Regions from separate parts of the Kosakonia calanthes genome, predicted to be linked through region 2. Evidence: predicted binding sites of a transcription regulator. Region 2 holds the regulator's gene; each other region holds the start of a gene.
What was found. Region 2 encodes Fur, which represses iron uptake genes when iron is present. Its sites were predicted from a motif close to ATAATAATGAGAACNACTATCAA; they were not measured.
Positions count from the first base shown of each region.

Region 1: a site for Fur is predicted at 1,617-1,639, ahead of sufA (Fe-S cluster assembly scaffold SufA). Genes of this name have one in related genera too.
Region 3: a site for Fur is predicted at 1,146-1,168, ahead of sodA (superoxide dismutase [Mn]). Genes of this name have one in related genera too.

Region 1 is NZ_CP151800.1:2,681,456-2,684,741, reverse strand. Features, by position in the region: gene AAEY27_RS12575 (EAL domain-containing protein) at 1-19, opposite strand, end outside; gene AAEY27_RS12570 (alpha/beta fold hydrolase) at 489-1,280, opposite strand; gene sufA (Fe-S cluster assembly scaffold SufA) at 1,680-2,036, shown strand; gene sufB (Fe-S cluster assembly protein SufB) at 2,045-3,286, shown strand, end outside.
Region 2 is NZ_CP151800.1:3,275,271-3,278,556, reverse strand. Features, by position in the region: gene AAEY27_RS15395 (beta-N-acetylhexosaminidase) at 1-1,587, shown strand, start outside; gene fur (ferric iron uptake transcriptional regulator) at 1,686-2,132, opposite strand; gene fldA (flavodoxin FldA) at 2,423-2,953, opposite strand; gene ybfE (LexA regulated protein) at 3,117-3,286, opposite strand, start outside.
Region 3 is NZ_CP151800.1:4,652,289-4,655,574, reverse strand. Features, by position in the region: gene rhaT (L-rhamnose/proton symporter RhaT) at 1-952, opposite strand, end outside; gene sodA (superoxide dismutase [Mn]) at 1,242-1,862, shown strand; gene kdgT (2-keto-3-deoxygluconate transporter) at 2,120-3,103, shown strand; gene AAEY27_RS21750 (dihydrodipicolinate synthase family protein) at 3,145-3,286, opposite strand, start outside.

The DNA of each region.
Region 1 (3,286 bases), 590 kb from region 2:
CCAATGTTGTTATTTTCATTTCCCTGATTAAGCTCCCCACTCAAAAGAACAGGACTTTTCCAATATACAATTTTTCAATTTTACACAGCGATTCATAATGAATGAAAATTGTTTTAAATGATCGATCCTTTCATTTTGATAGCCTGCATCTATTGCTATCACAAAACTGATCGCTTAAATCTATATATTAATTCGGGTGTATATCCCTGAGATTTATATTTAAAGAGTTTTATTTGCTGGTGGTTTGTTTTGAGTTTGATTTATGTGCTTGTTTTGTAGGGGTAAAGTCGGCTTGTTGCATACATATCTGCATTTGAAACTGCCCGCGAGTTTGGTCGCAAAAATTGATTGTCGATGACCCCGGGAGGAGAGAAGAGCACAAAGTGTATAATCTGCAGCAATTTTGGTTTGAGAGTCGATTTGACGCTGTTATCCAATAGAAGCATTCCTGAGGCGATAAGGAATGCTCAACAACTCGCGGAGGTTGATTATTGATGTCTAGTGATGAAATCAATAATTAGCGTTGTAACGAAATCAGGGTTCTCACGATTACTGATATGTGCAGCCTTGGGAATAAGGGTGAACTCACAACCCAATTTTTCCGCCATTAATCGCCCTTCAACCGGCGGACGAGGTAAATCAAGTTCACCGGTGGCGATGTGCACCGGGCAAGTGATGGCGTCAAGAATGGCCATATGATCGGGTCGGCCGAATATCATTTTCCCGAGCGGAACAATACTGGTACGTAAACGCTCTGTGCAGAGTGATGAAAGCCAGGCGGTAAGCTGTTGAACATCGGAAGGCGCAGCATAACGGGAGTAAAACTGCGAAACGACATATTCCAGCAGCGGCTGCGGAAGCATTCCCGCCGCATCGATTGCATTAAGCATGGCAAAGTAACGTTCACGCGCTTCTTCCGTTTCGTTCCCGATGAAGGTATCGAACAACATTAACGATTTAACACGTTTGGGTGCCATCGCGGCTAACTCTGCTCCCCACATTCCTCCCACCGATAAACCGACGACCGCGAAGTGCTCAATATTAAGTGAGTCCATGAGATGCAAATGATCCGCAGCAATATCTTTCAACGAAGAGGTACTTCCAGGCAAGGCGGGCGACTCACCATGCCCCCATAAGTCAGGAGCTATAACGCGAAAATGTTTGGCTAGCACTTCGATTTGCGTTGACCACATCGATTTATCAAATAAATAGCTGTGGCCCAATAGAATGGGAAAACCGGTACCGGTATCAATAAATGACATTGTTGGCATAGTGTGCATCAATATTTTCCTTGTTTGATAGCTCAGCGGCGTGAGCGCAGCGAAAACTCACCCATCATATAGGACTTGAGCCACCAGGATGAGTCTGCAAATTCTTAATTTGCCTTATCTTCTTTGCCCATAGGTTTTTCTCAAATCCTATCTCAAAAATAGGCATCGCCTATACATCTTTTCCTTTTTGCCTACTTAGCCGCGTTGCGTTATTTAAAGCCATTATTTATCAATTCATTAAACAATTTTTCACATGTCTGTAAAGCCTTTCAGCACAGTCTATGCTTATAGCAATGACCGAAAAAAGGGCTTCCGGGGGAATAACCCTTCGGGAAACAGGTTGAAGTGAGAATTATTATCACTAACATAGCGTTGTGCCCTTTAGATCAGGTGACGTGAGGTAACTCGATGGAATCATTTAATCCGGAAGATTTTGCGTGGCGCGGGCTAACCATGACGCCTGCCGCGGCAGAACATATTCGTGCGCTAACCAGCAAACAGGCCGACGTGCTGGGCGTGCGACTCGGTATCAAACAGACCGGTTGCGCGGGCTTCGGCTACGTACTCGACACGGTAACAGAACCGAACGCTGACGATTTACTGTATGAATTGGACGGCGCGCGGCTTTACGTACCCTTACAGGCGATGCCTTTTATTGATGGCACCGAAGTCGATTACGTACGCGAAGGCTTAAATCAGATCTTCAAATTTAATAACCCGAAAGCGCAGCACGAATGTGGCTGTGGCGAAAGCTTTGGGGTATAGGCGGTACTATGTCTCGTAATACTGAAGCAACTGACGATGTCAAAATCTGGACCGGCAACCTCAACTATAAAGAGGGTTTTTTCACCCGGTTAAGCACTGATGAGCTGGCGAAAGGCATCAATGAAGATGTTGTGCGCGCAATCTCGGCAAAACGTAACGAACCCGACTGGATGCTGGAGTTCCGCCTGAACGCGTTTCGCGCGTGGCTGGAAATGGACGAGCCACACTGGCTGAAAGCCCATTATGAAAAGCTCGATTATCAGGATTACAGCTACTACTCCGCACCGTCGTGCGGCAACTGCGATGATACTTGCGCGTCGCAGCCTGGCGCTGTGCAGCAAACAGGTTCCAATGCCTGGCTGACCGAAGAAGTGGAAGAAGCGTTTAATCAGCTTGGTGTACCGGTACGTGAAGGCAGAGAGGTCGCAGTCGACGCCATTTTTGACTCCGTATCCGTCGCCACGACCTACCGCGAAAAATTGTCAGAGCAGGGGATTATCTTTTGCTCCTTTGGCGAGGCGATCCACGACCATCCTGAACTGGTAAAAAAATACCTGGGCACCGTGGTCCCTTCGAATGACAACTTCTTTGCCGCGCTAAACGCTGCGGTCGCTTCTGATGGCACCTTTATTTACATCCCGAAAGGCGTGCGTTGCCCAATGGAGTTGTCGACCTATTTCCGTATTAATGCGGAAAAAACTGGCCAGTTCGAGCGCACTATTTTGGTGGCGGATGAGGGCAGTTACGTCAGCTATATCGAAGGCTGCTCAGCGCCGGTTCGCGACAGCTACCAGCTGCACGCCGCCGTTGTCGAAGTCATTATCCATAAAGACGCGGAAGTGAAGTATTCCACGGTACAAAACTGGTTCCCGGGCGATAACAACACCGGCGGGATCCTCAACTTTGTGACCAAGCGTGCGCTGTGCGAAGGCGAAAACAGCAAAATGTCGTGGACGCAGTCCGAAACCGGCTCGGCGATCACCTGGAAATACCCGAGCTGCATTCTGCGCGGGGATAACTCGATCGGTGAATTTTTCTCCGTCGCGTTAACCAGCGGGCACCAGCAGGCGGACACCGGGACCAAGATGATCCACATCGGCAAGAACACCAAGTCGACCATTATTTCGAAAGGGATCTCTGCCGGGCACAGCCAAAACAGCTATCGCGGGCTGGTAAAAATTATGCCGACCGCCACCAACGCGCGAAACTTTACCCAATGTGACTCAATGTTAATTGGCCCGGATTCCGGC
Region 2 (3,286 bases):
CAAATGGCGGCGTACAAGCTGAACAAATTCCACTTCCATCTTACGGATGACGAAGGCTGGCGTATCGAAATCCCAGGCCTGCCGGAACTGACCGACATCGGCAGTAAACGCTGCCACGACCTGAGTGAGAAAACCTGCCTGTTGCCACAATTGGGATCCGGGCCAGATAGCAATAACAATGGCAGCGGCTTCTTCAGCCGGGCTGATTACATTGAGATCCTGAAATATGCCAAAGCGCGACAGATTGAAGTGATCCCGGAAATCGATATGCCTGCGCATGCGCGTGCCGCGGTGATGTCGATGGAAGCGCGTTACGACCGCCTGGTGAAAGAGGGCAAAGAGAAAGAGGCGAATCAATACCGCCTGCTTGATCCGACCGATACCTCCAACACCGCTGGTGTACAGTTCTATGACCGTACCGGCTATCTGAACCCGTGCCTCGATTCGTCACGCAACTTTGTTGATAAAGTGATTGGCGAAATTCAGCAGATGCATAAAGAAGCCGGTTTACCGCTGAAAACATGGCATTTTGGTGGTGATGAAGCGAAAAACATCTATCTGGGCACCGGCTACACCGATCAGAAAAAACCGGAAGCGGGCAAAGGCATCATCGATCAGAGCAATCAGGATAAGCCGTGGGCGAAATCCCAGGCCTGCCAGGTGATGATCAAAGAAGGGAAGGTGACTGATGTTGAGCATCTTTCCAGCTATTTTGGCGTTGAGGTCAGCAAGCTGGTGAAAGCCCACGGCATTGACGTGATGCAAGCGTGGCAGGACGGCTTGAAAGATGCCAAAGACGCGTCAATATTTGCCACCGATCATATCAACGTGAACTTCTGGGATGCCCTTTACTGGGGCGGTTTCGATTCGGTCAATGACTGGGCGAACAAAGGGTTCCGCGTGGTGGTCTCCAACCCGGACTACGTTTATCTCGACTTCCCGAACGAAGTTCACCCGGCGGAAAGCGGCTATTACTGGGGCACGCGCTTTAGCGATGAGCGTAAAATCTTTAGTTTCGCGCCGGACAACATGCCGCAGAACGCAGAAACCTCTGTTGATCGTGATGGCAACGTGTTTAGTGCGAAATCCGATAAACCGTGGCCGGGCGCTTATGGTCTTTCCTCGCAGTTATGGAGCGAAGTCGTACGCACCGACTCTCAGATGGAGTACATGATCTATCCGCGTCTGGTTTCTGTCGCCGAACGTGCATGGCATCGCGCAAGCTGGGAACAGCAATATCAAGCGGGTCGTGAATACAAAGGCGGCGAAACACATCGGGTGGATGTGAAAGCGCTCGACAGCGACTGGCAGCGTTTTGCAAACCTGTTAGGTCACCGCGAACTGGCGAAACTGGATAAAGCGGGCATTCATTATCGTTTACCAGTACCGGGCGCGCGCATTGCCAGCGGAAGGCTTGAAGTGAACACCAGCTTCCCGGGAATGGTGGTTGAGTATTCAACTGACAACGGGAAAACCTGGCAGCGCTACGACGATAAAGCACGTCCGCAGGTGAGCGGGGAAGTGCAGGTTCGTACCGCCAGCCCGGACGGCAAGCGCTTCAGCCATGTCGATGGCGTAAAAGCGTAATTTTTCTGCTCATGCCCGGCGATTCAAATGTGCCGGGCTTTTTATTTGCAGACAAAAAAAAGCCAACCTGACGGTTGGCTTTTGCCTATCAAAAAAGATTATTTTGCGTCGTGCGCGTGTTCATCTTCGCGACAGTCACCTTCGGCACAATGGCCATACAGGTACAGACTGTGGTTAGTCAGGCGAATGCCGTGTTTGGTGGCAATTTCGCGTTGACGTGCTTCGATGGAATCATCACTGAATTCAATGACTTTTCCGCAATCGAGGCAAATAAGGTGATCGTGGTGATGCTGCTGAGTCAGTTCAAAAACGGACTTGCCGCCTTCAAAGTTATGACGGGTCACAATCCCGGCGTCATCAAACTGGTTCAGAACACGATAAACCGTTGCCAGCCCAATCTCTTCGCCCATGTCGATCAGACGTTTATATAGATCTTCCGCACTGACATGATGGTTATCCGGCTCCTGAAGCACTTCCAGGATTTTTAACCGAGGAAGCGTGACTTTCAGGCCGGCCTTCTTTAATGCGGTATTGTTGTCAGTCATGCGGAATCTGTCCTGTTGCTATACGATTCACTTCCTTCGCGGAAGTAATAAGGAATGCACCTGGGATAATGCGTATCATTATAGAACTGCCATGTATAAATGAAAACTGCAAGCCCTCAAGTAAAGTAAGCTTATAAAACGTGGTGTCGCCGACAAACTCCTGGTCAGCCGCACCGAGTTTAGCAGGGCTCATTGTACAGCGATGGAGAAAAAAGTTAAAAAATTGTAGCAATTATTTCCATTGCTTTTATCTATTGATACGGCGCAACCCACAGATTGCGCCGAAGATATCAGGCATTAAGGATGTCGTTCAGGTGCAGTTCTTCTGAAACCTGCTTCACCCATTTCTGAACGCGTTCTGCGGTCAGTTCCGGTTGACGATCTTCGTCAATCGCCAGACCTACAAAGTGGTCATCATCCGCCAGGCCTTTCGACGCTTCGAAGTGGTAACCCGCGGTAGGCCAGTGGCCCACAATGGTCGCGCCGCGCGGTTCAATAATGTCGCGAATAGTGCCCAGCGCATCACAGAAATATTCTGCATAATCTTCCTGGTCGCCACAGCCGAACAGCGCAACTAATTTACCATTGAAATCAATCTCTTCCAGCGTCGGGAAGAAGTCATCCCAATCACATTGCGCTTCGCCGTAATACCAGGTCGGAATGCCGAGCAACAGAATGTCATACCCTTCGATATCTTCTTTGCTGCTCTTGGCAATGTCATGGACATCGGCAACGTCTTTACCGAGCTGACTCTGAATCATTTTCGCGATATTTTCGGTGTTGCCTGTGTCGCTGCCGAAGAAAATGCCTGTAATTGCCATGAGTAAAATAACCTCTTGAATCTTAATGAGTATAGGGGGGGCGCTAAGCCCACAGATAAGGGCAATCATAGCAGAACAGAGAAGCACGCGGAAACTGCTATCGCCACGGACTGCACTGTATGCCACATGAAAGTGTTGATAAAACGATGATTCGGAGGATTCGCTATCCGCGCAATGCTTTCAACTGTGCCAAAAGCATCTCTTCGATAAGCTCGCTGCGGCTCATCTCGCGCGCGTCTGCCAGCTCGTTTAAGGCGTCCACAGCGTCCACGTTCAGTTTGAGTTCGACGCGTTTAAGCCCACGAACCTTATCGCGTTTTAGCTGATTGCGTT
Region 3 (3,286 bases), 1.4 Mb from region 2:
GCCCGGCGTTCTTCCACTCTTTCAGAATCAGCCCGACAATTCCGCCGCACAGCACGTAGAAGCTCATATGCAGCATCCAACTGATGTAGTCATACTGCGCCGGAATGCGCGCGTGGCCCCAGGCGTAGAAGAAAAATTGCAGATACCACATCAAACCGCCCAACGCGGAAAGCAGGATATTGCTGATGATCAGTGGTTTTGCCAGCGAGAAGTCTGCTTTTACCGACAAGTTCTTCACTTTTGCCAGACGAACAAAGCAGAAGCCGAGATTCACCAGCGCGCCGCCGCCCATGATCACCACATAGCTTGGCAAGGCGGTGTAAAGCGGATCGATGCCCAGCGCCGCGGCGGCTTCGTGCATCGGTTTTGCGGCGTTCATTGCAAACGACATCCCGGCAGAGAACACGCCGCACATGATGGCGAGCGCGAGACCTTTTTTCAGGTTGAACTCTTCGGCTTTGATGCCCATTTTGCGCTCTTTCAACTGACCTGCGCGGGTGACAATCCCGACGCCAATCAGCGCGACCAGCACGCCCAGCAGCGTCATACGGCCGCCTTCGGTATTGATCAGCACATCGAAATTACCGTTGAGAATCGGGGTCATCAACGTACCGACAATCAGCGTAATGCCGATGGCGATACCAATACCCATCGACATGCCTAAATAGCGCATGGTCAGGCCGTAGTTGATGTTGCCGACGCCCCACATCGCGCCAAACAGAAACACCGGCAGCAGCGTGGAAGCATTAAACGAGCTGAAATAGGCCCAAAAATCAGGCAATAACAGCGCGCTGATGGTCCAGGGAAGAATCAACCAGGAGACGATGCCACCGATTGACCACATGGTTTCCCAGGACCAATTTTTCACCTTTTTAAACGGGGCATAGAAACAGGCTGCACTGGCTGCGCCTATCAAATGCCATAAAATACCCATCGTAATCGCGTTACTCATTAATCAATCCTCTTTGTTTTTATCGCCGGGATACGAGCAGCCGACCCGATGAGTGTAAAAATCAGTCAGAGGATTAACCTTGAGGCGTTTGCCGCATTGCGGCGTGAGCTGGCAATGAGCGCGTTATGGAGGTGAGCGGCTTCACAGTTTCATGAACATAACCAAAAGTTATAACCATATAAAAACTACGGCATTGATAAACATTTTCAATATCATTTAATTAACTATAATGATCCGACTGCTTACGCGGCATTAACACACGTGCCGCCAGACAATAATGGAGATGAAAATGAGCTATACACTGCCCGCTCTGCCGTATGCGTATGATGCCCTTGAGCCTCATTTCGACAAGCAGACGATGGAAATCCATCACACCAAACATCACCAGACCTACGTCAACAATGCTAACGCTGCGCTGGAAAGCCTGCCGGAATTCGCTAGCCTGCCGGTTGAAGAGCTGATCACCAAACTGGATCAGCTGCCAGCAGACAAAAAAACCGTGCTGCGTAACAACGCAGGTGGTCACGCTAACCACAGTTTTTTCTGGAAAGGTCTGAAAAAAGGCACCACCCTGCAGGGTGACCTGAAAGCGGCTATCGAGCGCGATTTCGGTTCCGTTGACAACTTCAAAGCGGAATTCGAAAAAGCGGCTGCCACTCGCTTTGGTTCCGGTTGGGCCTGGCTGGTGCTGAAAGGCGACAAACTGGCTGTAGTGTCTACCGCTAACCAGGATTCCCCGCTGATGGGTGAAGCGATTTCTGGCGCGTCCGGTTTCCCGATTGTTGGCCTGGATGTGTGGGAACACGCTTACTACCTGAAATTCCAGAACCGCCGCCCGGACTACATCAAAGAGTTCTGGAATGTGGTTAACTGGGATGAAGCGGCTGCGCGTTTCGCTGCGAAAAAATAAGTCTGTTCCATCGCTCACTGTGAGGTGAGTCAAAACCCCCGCCAGGCGTTGCCGACGGGGGTTTTTTTATGCTTTTTTGCCTGGTCATAACTAAAGGGAACACCTGTCTGGAATTAATGAAATATTGTTTTGTTCTGGTTGTTTGATCACTTTTCTTTGCCCGATCTGCTTCTACCATCTCTTCATCCGCGCTGCTGTTTTCCCGCAACACTGGAGTGTCAGCGTACAAAAATCGGACGTTTTTGACAGGTGAAGATATGCAAATCAAGCGTGCAATTGAAAAGATCCCTGGCGGGATGATGCTGGTTCCATTGTTCATCGGTGCGTTGTGCCACACCTTTGCGCCCGGGGCGGGAAAATACTTCGGCTCGTTTACCAACGGCATGATCACTGGCACGGTGCCAATCCTGGCGGTGTGGTTTTTCTGTATGGGCGCCTCCATCAAGCTGAGCGCGACCGGTACGGTGCTGCGTAAATCGGGAACGCTGGTAGTAACGAAAATCGCGGTTGCGTGGGTGGTTGCGGCTATCGCGTCCCGCGTGATTCCCGAACACGGTGTGGAAGTCGGGTTCTTTGCCGGGATGTCGACGCTGGCGCTGGTGGCGTCGATGGATATGACCAATGGCGGGCTGTATGCGTCAATCATGCAACAGTACGGCACTAAAGAGGAGGCCGGGGCTTTTGTGTTGATGTCGCTGGAATCCGGCCCGCTGATGACGATGATTATCCTCGGCACTGCGGGTATCGCGTCGTTTGAACCCCATGTGTTTGTCGGTGCCGTGTTGCCTTTCCTGGTGGGGTTCGCGCTGGGGAACCTCGACCCGGAACTGCGCGAGTTCTTTAGTAACGCCGTGCAAACGCTGATCCCGTTCTTTGCTTTCGCGCTCGGCAATACCATCGATTTAAGTGTGATCGCACAAACCGGTTTGCTGGGTGTTCTGCTGGGCCTGGCGGTGATTGTGATTACCGGTATTCCGCTGATCATCGCCGATAAGCTGATTGGCGGCGGCGACGGCACGGCGGGTTTGGCGGCCTCCAGTTCCGCAGGCGCGGCGGTGGCAACGCCGGTGTTGATTGCTGAAATGGTGCCGGACTTTAAACCGATGGCGCCAGCAGCAACCGCGCTGGTGGCGACGTCGGTGATTGTCACCTCGATTCTGGTGCCGATTTTGACCTCGGTCTGGTCACGGAAAGTGAAAGGCGCGGAAGCGGAAATCGCGATACGCAATACGGTGAAATAACTTTTTGATTGCCGGGTAAGCGCAGCGCCATCCGGCAATTACTAGATACCAAACACCGTGTCCACGATTTTGCACTGATCGTCGCTCAACGTGCCGCCAAAATTGCGCGCGGTAGGGGTGCAATAACCAAACTTGCGCGATACCACCGTTTTAATGGTGGTGACGAAATCATCGCCGATGGCG